DNA from 2 places in the Bacillus sp. JJ1566 genome. Region 2 is predicted to be linked to the other one. Evidence: riboswitches for the same ligand, from Rfam matches in the RefSeq annotation. Region 2 holds a riboswitch; the other holds the start of a gene.
The links. Region 2 has a riboswitch for S-adenosylmethionine ahead of V7112_RS09455 (iron-containing alcohol dehydrogenase family protein). Riboswitches for the same ligand answer to the same signal wherever they lie in the genome.
Positions count from the first base shown of each region.

Region 1: it holds a riboswitch for S-adenosylmethionine, as region 2 does, so the genes downstream of both, V7112_RS16635 (cyclase family protein) here and V7112_RS09455 (iron-containing alcohol dehydrogenase family protein) in region 2, are expected to answer to the same signal.

Region 1 covers NZ_JBALOP010000043.1:17,843-26,957, forward strand. The annotation lists gene V7112_RS16615 (3-hydroxyacyl-CoA dehydrogenase family protein) at 1-776, opposite strand, end outside; gene V7112_RS16620 (sigma-70 family RNA polymerase sigma factor) at 1,233-1,943, shown strand; gene clpP (ATP-dependent Clp endopeptidase proteolytic subunit ClpP) at 1,948-2,550, shown strand; gene V7112_RS16630 (5-methyltetrahydropteroyltriglutamate--homocysteine S-methyltransferase) at 2,604-3,710, opposite strand; gene V7112_RS16635 (cyclase family protein) at 3,789-4,541, opposite strand; SAM riboswitch class I at 4,631-4,731, opposite strand; gene V7112_RS16640 (DMT family transporter) at 4,811-5,689, opposite strand; gene V7112_RS16645 (sodium:solute symporter family protein) at 5,789-7,315, opposite strand; gene V7112_RS16650 (type I phosphomannose isomerase catalytic subunit) at 7,339-8,373, opposite strand; gene V7112_RS16655 (DUF3189 family protein) at 8,698-9,115, shown strand, end outside.
Region 2 covers NZ_JBALOP010000018.1:59,779-68,893, reverse strand. The annotation lists gene V7112_RS09490 (NADH dehydrogenase subunit 5) at 1-52, shown strand, start outside; gene V7112_RS09485 (DUF2309 domain-containing protein) at 33-2,648, shown strand; gene V7112_RS09480 (DUF2294 domain-containing protein) at 2,687-3,052, shown strand; gene V7112_RS09475 (carbonic anhydrase) at 3,066-3,584, shown strand; gene V7112_RS09470 (methionine ABC transporter permease) at 3,666-4,328, opposite strand; gene V7112_RS09465 (methionine ABC transporter ATP-binding protein) at 4,312-5,352, opposite strand; gene V7112_RS09460 (MetQ/NlpA family ABC transporter substrate-binding protein) at 5,464-6,300, opposite strand; gene V7112_RS09455 (iron-containing alcohol dehydrogenase family protein) at 6,342-7,451, opposite strand; SAM riboswitch class I at 7,546-7,665, opposite strand; gene V7112_RS09450 (phosphoglycerate dehydrogenase) at 7,804-9,003, opposite strand.

The DNA of each region.
Region 1 (9,115 bases), on a different contig from region 2:
GCGGCAAAACGTTGGTCCTTGAATTCTTCGTAAAAATAATCCATCACATGGAGTCCGATATCAACTCCCGCATAGTCTTGTAAAGTAAATGGTCCCATCGGATAGTTCAGTCCTAAAGTAACTGCCTTATCGATATCTTCTGGTGAAGCCACTCCTTCTTCCACCAATCGAATGGCTTCGATGAATTGAGGAATCATAATTCGATTGACAATAAATCCTGGAACATCTTTCTTTACTTCTATTGGCTCTTTCTTCATCCCAATTGCCAATCCCTTGAATGCGCTTACAGTTTCGTCGCTAGTTTTGTAACCTCTAATCACTTCTACTAATTTCATTACTTGGGGCGGATTGAAAAAGTGCATGCCTGCGACTTGTTCTGGTCTGTTTGTTGCACTTGCAAGCACTGTGATTGACATTGATGATGTATTAGATGCGATTAAGGCTTCAGGTTTTAAAATCTCATCCAACTGTTTAAAGATTTCTTTTTTTGCATCCAAATCTTCAATGATTGCTTCGATGACGGCATCACAATCTCTTACATCTGACATGCTAGTTGTTAATTTTATTCTAGTAAGAATCGCTGATTTATCATCCTCGGTTAATTTTCCTTTGCTTATTGATCGATCCATTAATTTTTCCATGCGTGCTTGCGCATTATCTAGAAATCTTTGGTCGACATCTACGAGCACGACATCAAATCCACATATTGCAGCTTGATGGGCAATTGCACCACCCATCGTTCCCGACCCAATAACACCAATTTGGTTAAATTCCATCGTATACCCTCCATTATGTCATTTTTTATATAAAAATCACAATTTTTACAATTTTCACACTAATTATAGTGTTTTTAGTGTGAAATTTTCACCTGAAATTTGAGGAATCGAAAGGCTCTCATTCCGTAAATTGGAGGAAAGGAAGGCTTGTATTGGTCTTAGAGACTGAGAGTAGATCATTCAGGGGCAATAAATTGTGGGTTTAGTCTTTAATCTTTTTAGTATTTCGTCTATTTATTTGTAAGTGATTTTAAAAACCTCATCTTACTTCGTTATTTTTGTACTTAAAACAAAATAATTCTTCATACAATGCTATTGATTAAATATCAAAACAAACTAATCGTTACTTGTTCAATACTTTTTCCATACATATAATAAAAATAAATATTTTACCCCGTATCTTTTCATACCATATATTCGTTTATTAAGTAGAGACGCGCTGAAGGAGTGATTGATTTGCATAGTAAGCTTTGTAATGGATTAGAGGATTTTAAAGAACAGCACGAACTTTTTAATGAAGAACATCTTCATGAACTCTATCCGATGCTTCGACGATATTGCCAGTTTATATCCCAAAACAGCTGGGATGGAGAAGATCTCGTGCAGGAATCTTTAATTAAGGCTTGGAAACATTATAAGCACCAGCCTACAATCTCTACAGCTTTATTGAATAAAATTGCACGAAATGAATGGATAGACACGGTTCGAAAACGAAGCAAAGAGTCTCTTGAAGCTATTCCTGATGATGGATATGATGAATTCGGACAAATTGAAGAGCGCTTTGAGGCTGTACAACTGCTTATAAATAAGTTGACACCAAAGCAAGCTGTGATATTTGTCTTAAAAGAAGGGTTTCAATTTCAAATATCTGAAATAGCTGAACTATTAAATACAAATGAGACTGCTGTTAAAGCCGCCATTTATCGTGCAAAACAGAGAATGGAGAAGAAAGAAAGAAACCCACTTATTGAGCAATATTGGTCAGAGGAAGATCGCGAGCAAATCCAAAAAGCACTTCATGAATCTTTTAACACTCAAGATCCATCTATATTAATCAGGACTATACCTTCTATCCACTCATTATCGAAAAATACAAATCCGACATGTTCTATGCAAAAATCACGTCTCTATAAGCTTCCTTCAAGCACTGTCTCTATGGCTGCATAATAAAATGCAAGCGAATAAGGAGGATAACAAAATGAATACAGTCCCATATGTTATCGAACAATCAAGTCGAGGGGAACGCTCATATGATATTTACTCGAGGTTATTAAAAGATCGGATTATCATGATCGGTGATGAAATAAATGATGCTGTTGCCAATAGTATAGTTGCTCAGCTATTATTTTTAGCTGCGGATGACCCTGATAAAGATATTTCTCTTTATATCAACAGTCCTGGTGGCTCAACATCTGCTGGTTTTGCCATTTTTGATACGATGCAATATATTAAACCGGATGTTAGGACCATTTGTACAGGAATGGCTGCATCCTTTGGTGCTATGCTTTTGCTTGCCGGAACAAAAGGAAAAAGACTCGCCCTCCCAAACAGTGAAATTATGATACATCAACCCTTAGGTGGGGCGCGGGGTCAAGCAACTGAAATCGAAATTTCTGCAAAACGAATCCTTAAGCTTCGAGAACATATCAATCAAATCATTTCAGAACGTACTGGCCAACCAGTTGAAAAGGTAGCAAAAGATTCCGATCGTGACTATTACATGAGTGCGGAAGAGGCAAAGGAATATGGGATTATTGATGAAATAATTAAATAGATCATTTCTATCAAAAAAAGCGAACACCCATCAAGTAGTGTTCGCTTTCCTTCTTATCCCCAAATTTCTTTTGAAATATCAACAATATACTTCAATTTCGCCCATTGCTCTTCTTCCGTTAAAATATTGCCATGATGAGTTGAAGCAAAGCCACATTGTGGACTGATACATAAGTTTTCAAGTGGTACAAATTGTGATGCTTCTTTTATGCGTGCGATAATGTTTTCTTTCGATTCTAATTCTCCACGCTTTGATGTAAATACACCAAGAACAACTCGAGGACCTTCATTTGGAACATACTCAAGTGGCGTAAAATCTCCTGAACGATCGTCATCATATTCTAGGAAAAACCCATTAACTTTTTCTTTCGCAAAAAGGGTAGGGGCAATTTTTGCATAGCTGCCTTCGAATGCCCAGTTAGAGCGATAGTTTCCACGGCAAAGATGTGTTGTGATGGTTAAATCCTCTGGTTTCCCTTCTAGCACTCCATTTGCAACCTTCAATGCTAATTCAATTAATTCCTCACGAGTAGAACCACTATCATTAAATGGGATTTCTGGTGCATTCAGACCTGCTATGTACACATCGTCTAGTTGTAGGTAACGACAGCCTGCTTCGTAAAATGCTGTTATGGCATCGCGATATGTTTGAATAATATCATTTGCATACTCCTCAAGGTCCGGATAGATATCCTTGTTGCGAATACCCGCATTAAATAGTTGGTTTGGACTTGGAATTGTTTGTTTCGCAACGGCACGGTCACCTACAATTTCTTTAAATTCAATGAAATCTTTAATATGTGGATGGTCTTGGTTAAATGAAATTTTCCCAATAACTCGCACATCATAGCGTTCTGTTTCCTCACCCTTGAATTTAAAGCCATGATCCGGAACGTAGCCCTCAACTCCATTTAAATGCTCTAAGAAATCTGTATGCCAAAATCTACGACGAAACTCACCATCTGTGACCGCTTGTAAGCCAACTTCGATTTGTTTATCAACAACCTTTTTAATTTCTTCTGTTTCAATTGAATGAAGTTCCTGTGCAGTAATTGCTCCTGCTTGAAAATCCTTTCTTGCTTGATGAATTCTCTCTGGACGTAATAAACTTCCTACATGGTCTGCACGAAATGGTGCTTTAACTATTGTTTTTGTTGTCATTTTATTGTATCTCCCGTCTATTATTATCTTACTTTCAAAATTTGTTTTTGGGACAAGGGACCTGTCTCCCTGTCCCACCTATGGCAAAATGGCAAATGAGCGTACTGGGAATCCGGATCCTTTTTCGGGTTTTGGACAGATATTAAAAATAACAGCTCCTTTTGCTGGTACCTTATCAAGGTTAGTTAATAATTCGACTTGAAATGTATCCTGCTCTAGAACGTAGTACTCTCCAATTAGTGACCCATTTTTTCGATAATCAATCGCTGCGTCTGTATCAAATGTTTCATGGCCAACAGCTTTAATCTTTCTTTCCTCAAATAAAAATTTTAAGGCCTCAATTCCCCAACCTGGAGCATGACTATTCCCATCAGAATCCTTATTTTCAAATGCTGCTTTGTTTGGCCAACGCTTGCTCCAGTCCGTTCTTAATGCCACAAATGTACCGGCTTCAATTTCACCATGTTCTTCTTCAAATTTTAGAATATCATCAACACTTAAAATGAAATCATGATTTTCTTCTGCTTCCTTTGACTTATCAATCACAGCAAGGGGTAGAACGAGTTCCTTTAACTCTAGTTCATCCAAATATCGTTGGTTAGGAACGAAATGGATTGGCGCATCAATATGGGTTCCGTACTGACCTGGGAATGTAAAGCTTTGTGCAAAAAAGCCGTCCTCATGGGTAAAAAGTGTCTTAAATTCAGCATCGTTAAACGCTGAAAAATGGGGAGAGTCTGGTCCAAATGTATGTGTAAGATCAACCCACTCTTTACTTTTCAGAATTTCAAATGCTTTTAATAATTCATTTTCTGTTCGTACCGTTGACATACAATCACCTCATTAACTTATTTGAAATGTAAAAAACCCTCTTCTTGAAAATAAGAAGAGGGTTGGATAGGCAAATGAAAAATCCGCTCTTCTTATCTTCTAGCATCATGCTACTGGAATTGGCACAGTACTTTAAAAGTCTGTTGCCGAGGTATCGTAGGGCCAGTCCCTCCACCTCTCTGGATAAGAAAATTTCGAAATATTAAATTATATATTAAACATTAGACCAAAAAAAATGTATTGTCAACAACAATGTTATAAATAAACTTCTATGATTTTAGTAATCTTTTCCAATTAATCTCACTAACAAAAGAAGATCCTAATATGAAGACTCCACCTACAATTTGTACAAAACCCATACTTTCATTCAAAATAATCGCAGCCATGATCACGGCGGAAATGGGATCGATATAGCTAAATACTGCGATGGTTTGCGCCTTTAATTTTTTCAACACTGAAAAATATAATAAGTACGCGACCCCTGTATGAATAATTCCCACAATAAATAGTAGAATGATTGATTGTAAACCTAAATCGGAGTAATTCATATTTTGCGATGCCAGGACATAAGGGAACAATACTATCGAAGCAGTTAAAAGCTGCATAATAGTTGTTTCAAAATCGGATAGACTTTTAATAAATTTATTCAGGAGAATCACACTTGTATAAAAAGCGGCAGCCAATAAACCATACATAATGCCAACAGAGTGGTTATAAGCTCCAACAGCCGCTTCGGCCCCAGGATTGACAACCAAAAGTAATCCTAAAAAGGCAAGAGTAATACCTATCCCCTTCATCCATGTCCATTTTTCCTTCAGTAAAAAAGGTGCCAAAATCATCACAAACACTGGTGCAAAATAATAGCTAAGAGTGGCGTTAGCAATGGTTGTATAGCGGAAAGATTCGAATAAAAAAATCCAGTTAAAGCCCAATGCTGCCCCTGATAAAAGCAGAAAGATAAGATTCTTCTTGAACGTTTTGAAAGAAAACTTCTTCTTTACTAGAAAACTAGCAACAATTAAAAACAAACTGCCAAATGCTCCTCTGAACAAAGCAATTTCACTAGAGGATAGATCAATATTCTTCACAAACAAACCAATGCTACCAAAAATCAACATCACAATAATAAAAATAATCTTTGCCTTCATTATCCTTCTCCTAGTGGGTCATGGGGACAATGTCCCTCCGTCCCATTTTAATGCAAAAAACAGAAGACCTCAATAACGAGGTCTTCTGTTTTCATCATATTAGATTGCTTTTTTTACATCATCAGTCTTTTTTTCGTCTTTGCCTGTGTCTAAGAATTGTAGTAACTCCTCAACTTCAGGTGATACAGTAACACCTCTACGCTTGTTGATATAGCCTCCACCAAAGAACACGATTGAAGTTACGATTAATGGGAAAGCCACCTTAACATCAGTAGGGATAATATCGGTTAATTGTGTGATTGCAAACCCAACTACACCCGCTACGATTGAATAAATTGCTACTGCTCCAGTGCTGTGTTTAAATTTAGAGAATAAACCGAAAATCAAAGGTACTGCCATTGGTCCAACTAATGCAGAGAACCATGTGATAACTAGTCCAAGAACGCCACCGAATTGTTCTTGTTTTAGACCAACAATAATTGTAATGATGGTAAACATAATTGTTAAACCACGTGCAATCCAAAGAGATCTTTTATCAACATTTTCTTTCATTTCTTTAAATTTCTTATTTAGAACTGGTAAGATATCACGTTGAACAACTGCTGTTAAAGCGTTGATATCTGATACTGTCATACCCATTGTACTTGCAAACATAGATGCTAAAACTAATCCAACTAAACCAGCTGGTAAGAATGTTGTAGTTAATAATGGATATAATTGTGAAGCTGGGTCACTTAAATCGCTAAAAACAAGTGGTGCTGCTACCATTGGTAAGAAAATTAATAATGGCCATACAAAGTAAAGGATAGCTGAAAGTCTTGCTGCTTTTCTTGAATTTTCGCCATCTGGTGTTGAGATAAATCTTGCTGCAAGGTTCCAGTTACCACCGTTGTAGTCAAAGAATTTAACGAATAAGAACAGGAATACCCATAGTGGAGTATAAGAACCATTAAATGGACTTGCATGACCTTCTGGTAGGTCTCCCCACATTGTGAATACCGAGCCTAACCCTCCAAGGTGGCTGAAAACACCCACAAAAATAACAATACCAGCGATTAATTGTACAATAAATTGAACAAAGTCAGTTATTAAATCAGCCCAAAGTCCGCCAATTGTAACATAAATTAAGGAAACTGCACCTGATAAAATGATACCTAACCAAATTGGAAGTCCAGTGAAACCACTTAATAAAATACCCATAGATGCCCATTTTGCACCGATATCAAGAAGCTTAATTAATACCCCAGTCCATGCTGTAACTTGCTGTGCTGGTAAACCAAAACGAATTGCCATGTATTCAGTTGGTGATTGAATTCCTAACTTTTGACGAAGTCTAGGCCATCTTGGTGCGATAAATTTTGCCCCGATGATTAACCCAATTCCGATTGTAACTGCCCACCAAAAGTAAATCGTAATCCCATATGAATAGGCAATAGCTGCATACGCTACGAACACTACACCACTATGGCCTGATACGTGGTGAGAAACCCCGGAAAGCCACCAAGGTACTTTTCCTCCTCCAACGAAGAAGTCATTCGAGCTTTTATTTGCTCTATAACTAAAAATACCGATTCCAATCATAACAGCGAAAAACGCTCCTAAAACAATCCAATCTAAAGTTGCCATAACTTAATTCATCTCCTACTCTTTTAATCTGTTATTCTAGGACCAAATAATCTTAACGCCTTTAAAGGTTCATTTCCTTCGTTTCGAAGTGTTAAACCGCTTACCTTTGCAGGAATAAAGTATTGATCACCGATGTTAAATAATTGATGATATCCATTTGAAGCAATTGAACCGCTTCCAGAAAGTATATACAGACCAGAAAATACACCATCATTGGTTATTTCCATTTCATTTTCTACTTCTACCTGTGTCATTTTAAAATAAGGTGTCTGTTGATAACCGATTAATTCAATTTCACGATTATTCATGACCTCTCTTAAAATGGAAGGCTTTACAAACCATTTTTCAAGAGTTTCTTCACTTGTATAAGTATCATAATTGAAGCAATCAAACATTTTCTTAAAACCAATTCCTTGGTGACACATAAAATCATCAATTTCAAGTCCTGATGGTGACACCTTTTCAATGCGGATTGTCAAATCAGTCGGTTCTTGAATTTCAACTAACAGACATCCTGAACCTATCGCATGAGGTGTACCTCCCTCGATTAAAAATGTATCTCCAGGCTCTACATAATATTTGTGTAGGCAATCTAACATCCCTTGTATATCCTGGTCATCAAACAACTTTTCCCATTGCTCTTTTGTAACGCCAGGCTTGAAACCAAGGTATACATATGGAGGTTCACCATCAATTTCCCTGCCTCCAATGATGTGCCAGCACTCTGTCTTTCCATAGGCAGAATTGAAAAATTCTTTTGCCTTCTCCCGATTTGGATGGACCTGAACTGTTAAACGTTCACCAGAGTCGATGATTTTTGCAAGAACCCCTGTATTGTTACCGAATTTCTCAAAATGACTCTGTCCCAAAAACTCGGCAGCGTTTTCATCAATGAGACTTTTTAAGGATATATCTAAATCTGTAAGATCCAATTTACTTAAGCCTTCATCAACGATATGTTCACGACCGACATTTCTGGCAGAAACGATTGACATCAACCATTCCTCAGGAAAATGACTATCTTCTTTATTTTCAATCCCGTGTAGCTCTTCGATCAATTTCCCTCCTACATAAGTCCGCCATGCTCTAGACGGTGCTAATTTCAAAGGAAAATCTCCGTTTATCTTGGACTTATTCAAAGCAAATCCCTTCTTTAACTCGAATTTACCGTAGAAAATATTTTTCGTTTTTTACTAGTTTGCAATCGTTAACATACTAGTATATTAGAATACTAGCATTTTTAATTTTATTTTGCAATAGTTTTTTTAAAACGATTTCAAAAGAATGTTTTGGAATTATACTCTCTTTAAAATAAGCATCCTGTTTTAGGTTGTTATTTTATGGAGATAATAAATTAAATGACTACCATGAGGAGGGCTACTATGATTTACATCTACAATGACTATGCTGGGACACATAGTACAGCATTAGCGGCAGCCTACCATTTAAATAAACTACCTACTGATCGAAAGCTAACGAAAGAAGAAATTTTGAATGTTGATTATTTTAATAAACTTACGAAGAAGGATTTCGGAAAAATTATCTTCCACGGCATTGATGAAGATGGTAACCCTGTCTATTCGCTAGGACGAAAAAGAAGCAAGCTGGTCGTTCCCGCTCTTAAACAACTTAGTACAATCCTGCAAGAAAGATATAAACAAACGGAAAAAATCATTTTCTCAAATACATCCCCAACAGTTCCGCTTGCCATGACGATGGGTGGTTTCTTCTCAAGAGGCATCCATATTGATTTCATTGGGGTCCCTCTTCTTGTGATAGGTTCCAAGCAAGCCTGCGGAA
Region 2 (9,115 bases):
AACAAAACTACATTTCAAGGGGGGAATGTATGATGAGTACCACATTAGCTAAACATCTTTACATGGAAAAGGAACTTGATGCCTTTCATCTTGACATGAGTGAGTTAGTGGGAGCGGCAAGTAAAGTAATTGTGCCGCTTGGCCCTATTCATACGTTTGCCGCTCGTAGTCCTTGGGCAGGCTTAGAACAACAATCATTTGAGCAAGTTGCTCGCCGTCTAAACAATGTTTGTGATGTAAATATGTATCCAAGTGATTCTATGTTTCAGACTGCTCGTAATCAAGGAGAGATAAGCCTGGATTTTTTAGAAGCAGGGCTTCATAAGTGGCTTGATACACAGTCATTAGAACTGGCACGAGACGATGCAGAGCAATACTGCAGAGCTATTCTCTTAAATGAGGCATCTTCCGCTAAATTGGCGGGTTCTGAAATCAAGAGACTTGTAAAAAAGAGTGGTCAATTCAAATTCCAAATTAGAAAAAAACAGTATGTCCAGACCTATAGTCAGCGCTTGGAAAAGCTAGGTGACGATAAGGTAGTTATAGAGCTTAACCATCAAATGATTAAGTGGTGTAAATTATTTTTAGACGAGTCAAAGGATGCTTGGTCTATGCCGAGTCGGGAAGGAGGCTTTTATCAAGCATGGCGAAAACTTGTTAAAATGGATCCGGCACTTAATAGTAAGATTCGCAAGCAGTTGGATAATTTGCCTATTGATGCAGAAATTGCATTAAAGGAAGTATTGAACAGATTTAAAATACCTTATTCAGACATTCAAGAGTATCTAGAAGCTCATCTACTTGCCATGCCGGGCTGGGCGGGAATGATGCTTTGGCGTTCGCAGCAATCAACTACGGATATGAACCTACTAATGGACTATTTAGCAGTTCGAGTTTCTATGGAGTGGGCTTTAATTCAACCCTATTTGCCATTAAAAGAGCAGAATAATGAGAATTACATCCGGTTAGAATCCCTGATAACAGCTTGTGTTCGGTATAGTAATCTATCAATAGATGAATGGAGCAGACTGCCTTTATCAGAACTGAAAGCACGAATCACACTAGGGTTTAACTTCGATAAGATGACTCGACAGCGCCTTTGGATGGAAGCGTGGGAAAAAACCTACGAGCAGCAATTAGAGAAGATGGTGGCAGAAAACTCGAGTCAATCTGAAAAAAGTGAAAACCCGATACTAGCCCAATTCGTCTTTTGTATAGATGTGCGCTCTGAGCCTTTTCGCCGAAAACTTGAGGAACAAGGTCCCTTTGAGACATTTGGCACAGCCGGATTTTATGGATTACCGATTGAAACGAAAAGTCTTTGCAGCACCCATAGTCATAAATCCTTGCCAGTTATGAACAAACCACAACTTAGAGTAATTGAATCTTTACCAGAATTGGAATTAAAACAATATGAACAACGTGTGCGAGCAGCCCATTCTCTTGGGTCCGCATTTCAGACGATGAAACATAATATGTTTTCTAGTCTTGTATTGCCTGAAATTAGCGGCCCGTGGCTTGGTTTGCAAACGGTGGTTCGAAGTTTTATTCCACACAATACCAATTCAGCTATTCGAAAGCTTCGTAAAAAGTGGTTGCGAAATCCTTCTGCTAAACTATCACTAGACCATGGACACCATGCCGAATCAGAACTGCCGATTGGATTTTCAGAAGAAGAGAAAGTGTACTATGTTGAACAGTCTTTAAGAATGATGGGGCTTACCGATAATTTTGCTCCATTAGTGGTGATTTGTGGCCATGGAAGTCGCAGTATGAACAATCCATACGCTTCATCACTGGACTGCGGGGCATGTGGGGGAGCATCAGGTGAATTTAATGCAAGGGTGCTTGTGGCTTTATGTAATCTTTCAACTGTAAGAAGTAGTCTTGCGACAAAGGGGATTGTGATTCCGAATGAAACCGTGTTTGTAGCCAGTGAGCATATCACATCACTTGATGAGCTAAACTGGGTGTATGTTCCAGAACTTTCAGATGCAGCGAAGGAATCATTTGAACTTGTGAAAAGTGTACTTCCAAGAGTGAGTCATGAGGCAAATAGGGACCGGATGAAGCAATTGCCAAATATTCATTCAACGTGTAAAAATCCAAGTGCAGAGGCAAAGGGTTTTGCAGAAGATTGGAGTGAGGTGCGCCCTGAGTGGGGACTTGCACGTAATGCCGCATTTATCATCGGAGAACGAGAGCTTACGAAAGAATGTAATTTAAATGGGGAAGTTTTTCTTCATAACTATTGTTGGAAAAAAGATAAAAATGGTGAGTTGCTTGCAAACATTATTACGGGTCCTGCAACCGTTAGTCAGTGGATCAACTTGCAATACTATGCGTCTACTGTTGCCCCCCATTATTATGGTAGCGGCAATAAAGCGACCCAAACTGTCACATCTGGAATTGGAGTCATGCAGGGCAACGCTAGTGATTTATTAACGGGTCTTCCCTGGCAGTCAGTGATGAAGTCAGATGACGAGTTCTATCATAAACCATTAAGATTATTAGTTGTCATCCAAGCCCCAAAGGAATATCTAGAAAGGCTGCTTGGGCATAATCCAATATTTCGCCAAAAGGTTCAAAACGGATGGATTCGTCTTGCATCTATTGATCCGGAAGGTCACTGGGAGAGTTGGTCTTAATCACCTAAACTTTACGATGAAAGAAGGAAAAAATTACAATGGAGAAGTCAAAAGGAGCAATCGAAGCTGAAATTAGCAAAGAATTAACACATTGGGAAAAAAGCTATCTTGGGCGTGGCTCTGTGTCGGTTAAATCAGATATTTTACGAGATATGATTATAGTTGTTTTGCGTGGTATTTTAACCCCCGCTGAGTATTCGCTCTGTGAGGATAATCGAGGGCTTCTAGCTGTTAAGCAAAACCGAAATAGCTTGGTAGAATCAGGTGTAGATGATTTAAAAAATATCATTTATACAATTACCGGCCAGGAAGTAGTAAGTTTTTACACGGATATTAGTACAAATACTGGAGAACGAGTCATTGTTTTTAAACTTTCAGCTGACTTAGAAAGCCAATTAAATTAACGGGGTGAGTGCAATGTATTCAGACGTAAGAAGGAAAGTTTTGTTTGTAACTGACGCAGAATACAAACCAGAAGATTTAACCAAATATGTGAATGGTATCAACCCAGAGGACATAATCATCTTGAATAGTTACGGACGGGAAATTTTACAACCCTTCGGCGATATCTTGAGGGATATCATCATTACCGTTTTTCAGGAAAACATTGAAGATATCTTTGTTGTTGGGGACAAGGGGACAGGTACATCTTCCCAGCTAGGACGATGTACCTGTCCCTCTGTCCCTCAGGATAAACTCGAAACACTTGAGTATCTTTTTAAGAATTGCAGGCCGGAGTTTCTCGATATGAGTTTACGAGAGTGGCTCGAAGGAAACAAAACAGCAATCGATTATGTGCAAAAAAATGCCGATACTATTCGTAATCATCCACTAATGCCATCCGAAGTAGTTGTTCGTGGATTATTTATTAATATAGAAACCGAAGAAGTGTCAGAAGAGCCTGCGAAACCAGGAAAGAGACAGGTAATTGGATGAAATTAGAAAAGTCCAAACCTGCAAAGGCAACAAAAGAAGCAAGGTAATCCTTGCTTCTTTTAGTAGTATCCTTTATGAAAGTTAATCCTTCTTCAAACGCGCTGCCAAACGGTTGCCGGCAGATTGGAGTCCTTGGACTAAGATAATAAGTAATATGACGGTAATATACATGACATCCACTTCATAACGAAGGTGACCATAGCGATAAGCAAGGTCCCCAAGTCCACCTCCGCCAACTAACCCGGCCATTGCTGATGCACCAATTAGACCAATGGTTGCAATAGTCAAGCCAAGAATAATGGATGAACGGGATTCTCTGACAAGCACATGCCATATAATATGTCGTGTTTTTATTCCCATTGCCTCATAGGCTTCCAATACTCCACGGTCTACTTCTAATAGAGCTGTTTCCATTAATCTTGCAATATATGGAGCGGTATACACAACTAATGGGACAATTACCCCTTTAACACCAATAGATGTCCCAACAATCAGCTTTGTAAAAGGGAGGATGAAGAACAATAAGATGATGAAAGGGATGGACCGAATAATGTTAATAACAATATTTAAAATTTGATATACATACTTATTAGCTAAGGCCTTTTCTGGTCTTGTTAAAACAAGCAATATTCCAAGTGGAAGACCAATTAAAACGGAAATCCCCAATGCAATTCCAACCATTTGGAACGTTTGGATAGTAGCTTCCCAAAGGTCACTGCCCCAAAGCTCAAGAAATTCTTCTATTCTTGTTTTCACTTGCGCTCACTCCTTCCACATGTACATGATGTTGCTCCAAGAAACTTAGGGCTTTTTCAATCTCTACGATGTCACCCTTTAAGTGAATCAAAAGCTGTCCAAAGTTTTCTTCCTTTAATCGAGTAATGCTTCCGGATAAGATGTTTGGAAAGACATCAAATTTCTTACTGACTAAGGCTAAAGCTGGTTCACCTGAAGATTCTCCAAAGAAGGAAAGGGTGACTACTTGGCCTGTTTCATTTAAGGTAGTGAGCATTTCATCTGGGATATTATGTGAAAATAGGCTATTAACAAATCTTTTTGTTGTAGAATGCTGAGGGGATGTGAAAATCTCTCTCGTTGTTCCTTCTTCAATAACCTCGCCATTTTCCATAACAGCAACCCGGTCACATATCCGTTGGATGACATTCATTTCATGAGTAATAAGTAAAATGGTAATCCCAAGCTCTTTGTTGATCTTCAATAATAAGTCCAAAATCGCTTCTGTTGTATCTGGATCAAGTGCACTTGTAGCTTCATCACTTAAAAGAATCTCTGGCTCGTGAGCTAGTGCACGTGCAATCGCTACTCTTTGCTTTTGTCCACCCGAAAGCTCAGAAGGATAGGCATGATGCTTCTCCTCGAGGCCGACAATATTTAAATATTTTGTAACCCGCGCCTCGACATCTTGTTTGCTTAAACCAGTAAGCTTTAATGGAAGTGCAATATTTTCATAGACTGTTGCTGTCTTCAAAAGATTAAAGCCTTGGAAAATCATCCCGATTCGTCCGCGGGCTTCACGGAGTTTTCCATTTGATAGCTTCGTCAAATCTACATTATTCACGTTTACAGAGCCTGAATCAGGCTTTTCTAGAAGGTTCACACATCGAATAAGGGTACTTTTTCCTGCACCGCTATAACCAATCACACCATAAATCTCGCCTTTTTTTACTGAAATGGAAACATCCTTTAAAGCGTGAATTGAACCTTGTTTAGCTGTAAAAGTTTTTGAGATTCCCACTAATTCAATCATTTGTAAAACTCCCTTCTAAGCTGGTATACATCCTTTTTTCAAAAGTATTAATAGTAGTATAAGGAGGACGCAGTATCGAAAAGGTTACCACGTCCTCCAATAGATTTTTTCTTACCAAGAAGGAATAATAGAACCCTTGAATTCTTCTTCAATGAATTTTGTTATTTCTTCACTACGATAAATATCCGCTAATTTCGTAATAATTTCATCATCTTTGTTTTCAGTTCTAACGGCAGCATGGTTTACATATGGAGAATCCTTAGGTTCGATAAAAATGGCATCCTCGGAAGGTGTAAATCCTGCTTCAATCGCAAAGTTCGTATTAATCGCTGCTGCATCAAGTTCTTCTAGCTGACGTGCAATCTGTGCAGAGTCAAGTTCAATGAACTCGTAATTATTTTTATTTTCCTCAATATCCTTAACAGTCGAGTTGATTCCAGTATCTGGGTCTAATTTGATCAAGCCTGCTTTTTCAAATAGAAGGAGTGCACGTCCGCTGTTTGTTGGGTCACTAGGTAAACCGATTTTAGCTCCATCTTTAAGCTCACTTACATCCTTTACCGTTAATGAATAAACTCCCATTGGGAATGTTACAGTGTCGAATGATTTTATAAGGTCCAATTTACGGTCTTCTTTAAATGCATTAAAGTACGGCTCAGTTTGGAAAATGTTTAAGTCGAGCTCTTTTTCATCTAAGGCAATATTTGGCATAACATAGTCGGTGAAGACTTTGATTTCGATATTTAGGTCTTCTTTCTCTGCAAGCTCTTTTACTTTTTCAAGAATTTGTTCGTGAGGACCTGCTGTAACACCAATAACTAGCTTTTCGTCACTGTATAAACCTTCAGCTTTTTCGTCTTTTGAACCACTAGACTCACTGCTTCCACCGCATGCTGCAAGAACCGAAATAACTAAAACCAATAAACTAGCTAATAACCACTTTTTCATGTCTTTTCCTCTTTTCGTTGTGTATTTTGATTGAACTTTGATTAATGGACTTTATTGAAATAAAGATTTTCTACTTCACGTATGGCAGATAAGAGTGCTTCTTCTGAAATACTTATCTCCATGAAATGGATCGATTCCTGAGGAAGAGTTGCTTTTCTAACGATTTTATCTAAAAGAGTTTGATCCTCCAGATTGATCGTTAAGTCTGCTAAGCTTACTGGAAGTCCCCACTCCTGATAATAGTTTGACAGTCTTAAAATCTCTTGCAGCTTGTTCTCTAGGGCTAATTGGACCAGTATTCCATATGCAACAAGCTCACCGTGTAGAAAGCTTCTGGCTTCGGTTGCTTCGGTGAGACCATTATGAACAGAATGGGCGCCGGCTACTCTTCCTGCTTTTTCTCCAAAGCCGCCTACCATACCACCAGTCATAATAATTGCCTCAATTACTCTAACCAGTTCATCAGAGACAATTCCTTTAGAAGCAGATTGGATAGCTGCTGTGGCATCCTTTAGCAGAACATCTCTGCAAATAGAGGCTGAGAATTGTGAAACCTTAAGCCAAACCGGTAGTTCTTGATTTTTGAAAAATGAAGAAGTTAATGCCTCTGCTTCATAAAACTTCGCTAGCGTATCGCCAATTCCAGCTCGTAAGTACTTTACTGGAGCTTTTGCAATTACAGCAGGTTCAATAAGTACTAGGGTATTGGCAAGAGGGAATTCGGTGTAGTGTGTGAAAACTCCATTTTGGTCATAGAACACACTAAGAGGAGTCCATGCCGCACAGGTTGATGCAATACTCGGAATTAAAATGGATTTTATACCTGCTTTTATTGCAGAAGCCTTGGCGATGTCTAGGGCTGTTCCGCCTCCGATACCAATGACTGCCTCAGCTGAATCCGCTGATAGCTGATCTGAAATACTTTCAACCTTCTGTAATGTGCAGTGGCCTTCTACAAAAGTAAAATTAGAACTATGGGAGTTTGTTATTTTCTCCGGTAAGTATGGGCGAACTGCATTCCAAGCCTTTGTACCGCATACTATATGCATTTTTTGAACTTTAAGCTCAGATAAAAGGATTTCTAATTCCTTAAGGATCCCTTCACCAATTCTATAATGACCGGGTGCTCCTTTAACAATCGCTATGGACATATTTTTCATCCTTTCCTTCATAAAAATAAATGATCAAAAAATAGAAAATGCCTCTCATAAAGAGAGGCATAGATATACTTAAAAAGTAGCACCTCTCTCATTTTTCAAAATACATTGTATTTTGCAGGATTTAGCACCTGTTCATGTTTTTTAATTAAACATGAATGGTTGCCGGGCTTCACAGGGCCAGTCCCTCAGCCACTCTCAATAAGAGAATTTTTATTAAATTTATTTAATATTTTGATAGTAAACTGGATTTAAAGGTAAGTCAATGTTTTTTGTTGCAATTGTCTAAAATTTATAAATAAATGAGCAAAAGATTGCCCGCTGTTTCTAAATTAAACTTATTATCTTAAATCACACGTGCAGAAATAATTCCGTTAATTTGCTTGATTTTTTCTAGTATACTAGGAACGATTTCACCGTTAACTTCATTATCAATGTCAATCATTGTATAGGCATATTCACCGCGGCTTCTGTTTACCATGTCAGCGATATTTAGTTCATAGTTTGAGATAGCTGACGTGATTTGACCAACCATGTTTGGCACATTTTTATGGAATGCTGTTACTCGAGTTTTTCCTGTATAAGGAAGAGCTGCATTTGGAAAGTTCACTGAGTTTTTGATATTTCCTGTTTGCAAAAATTCTCTCGTTTGGCGAGCTGCCATAATCGCGCAATTTTCCTCTGATTCATTTGTTGAAGCACCAAGATGTGGTGTGCAAATGGTATTTTTCATTTTTAAAACATTTTCATTAGGGAAGTCGGTCATATACTTTCCTACAATACCATCTTCGAGAGCAACCGCGATATCAATTTCGTTGACAAGCTCTCCACGTGAGAAGTTAATAATGTGAACACCCGGCTTCATTATGCTGAATGCTTCTTTATTAAACATTTCTTTTGTATCTTTGGTTAATGGAACGTGTACGGTAATATAGTCAGACTCCGCAAACAGCTGTTCAATTGACATTGCACGCTGTACATTACGTGATAAATTCCAAGCTGTATCAACAGAGATGAATGGATCAAATCCAATAACATCCATATCTAGATCAAGCGCATCATTTGCGACAAGCGCACCAATTGCACCTAAACCAATAACACCTAAAGTTTTTCCTTTAATTTCTTTTCCGACAAATTGCTTTTTACCTTTTTCAACAAGTGCAGGTATTTGATCGCCTTTGTCTTCTAATGCTTTTGTCCAAGAAATACCAGCGAAAAGATTTCGGGATGTAGCCATTAAAGCAGTTAAAACCATTTCTTTTACAGCATTTGCATTAGCCCCTGGCGTGTTAAAAACAACAATCCCTTTCTCCGTGCATTTTTGAATGGGAATGTTATTAACACCTACACCTGCGCGTGCAATTGCTTTTAAGTTTTCACCAAGGTCAAGGTCATGCATATTAAAACTACGAACGACAATTGCATCAGGGTTCTCGCTCTGATCATCAATTGTAAAGTGATCATTCTTGAATACCTTTAGTCCGCTTTCCGCAATATTATTTAATGTTTTAATCGTTTTTACTTTATTTTCAATAAGTGTGCCCATCTCCGTCTACCTCTTTCCTGAACATAGATTTTAAGTATAGAAAACTTACAATTTATGAATGTCTGGATCTGCTTAAAATCAAATTCGCCTCGGCGAATTTGCGCCCAGATTT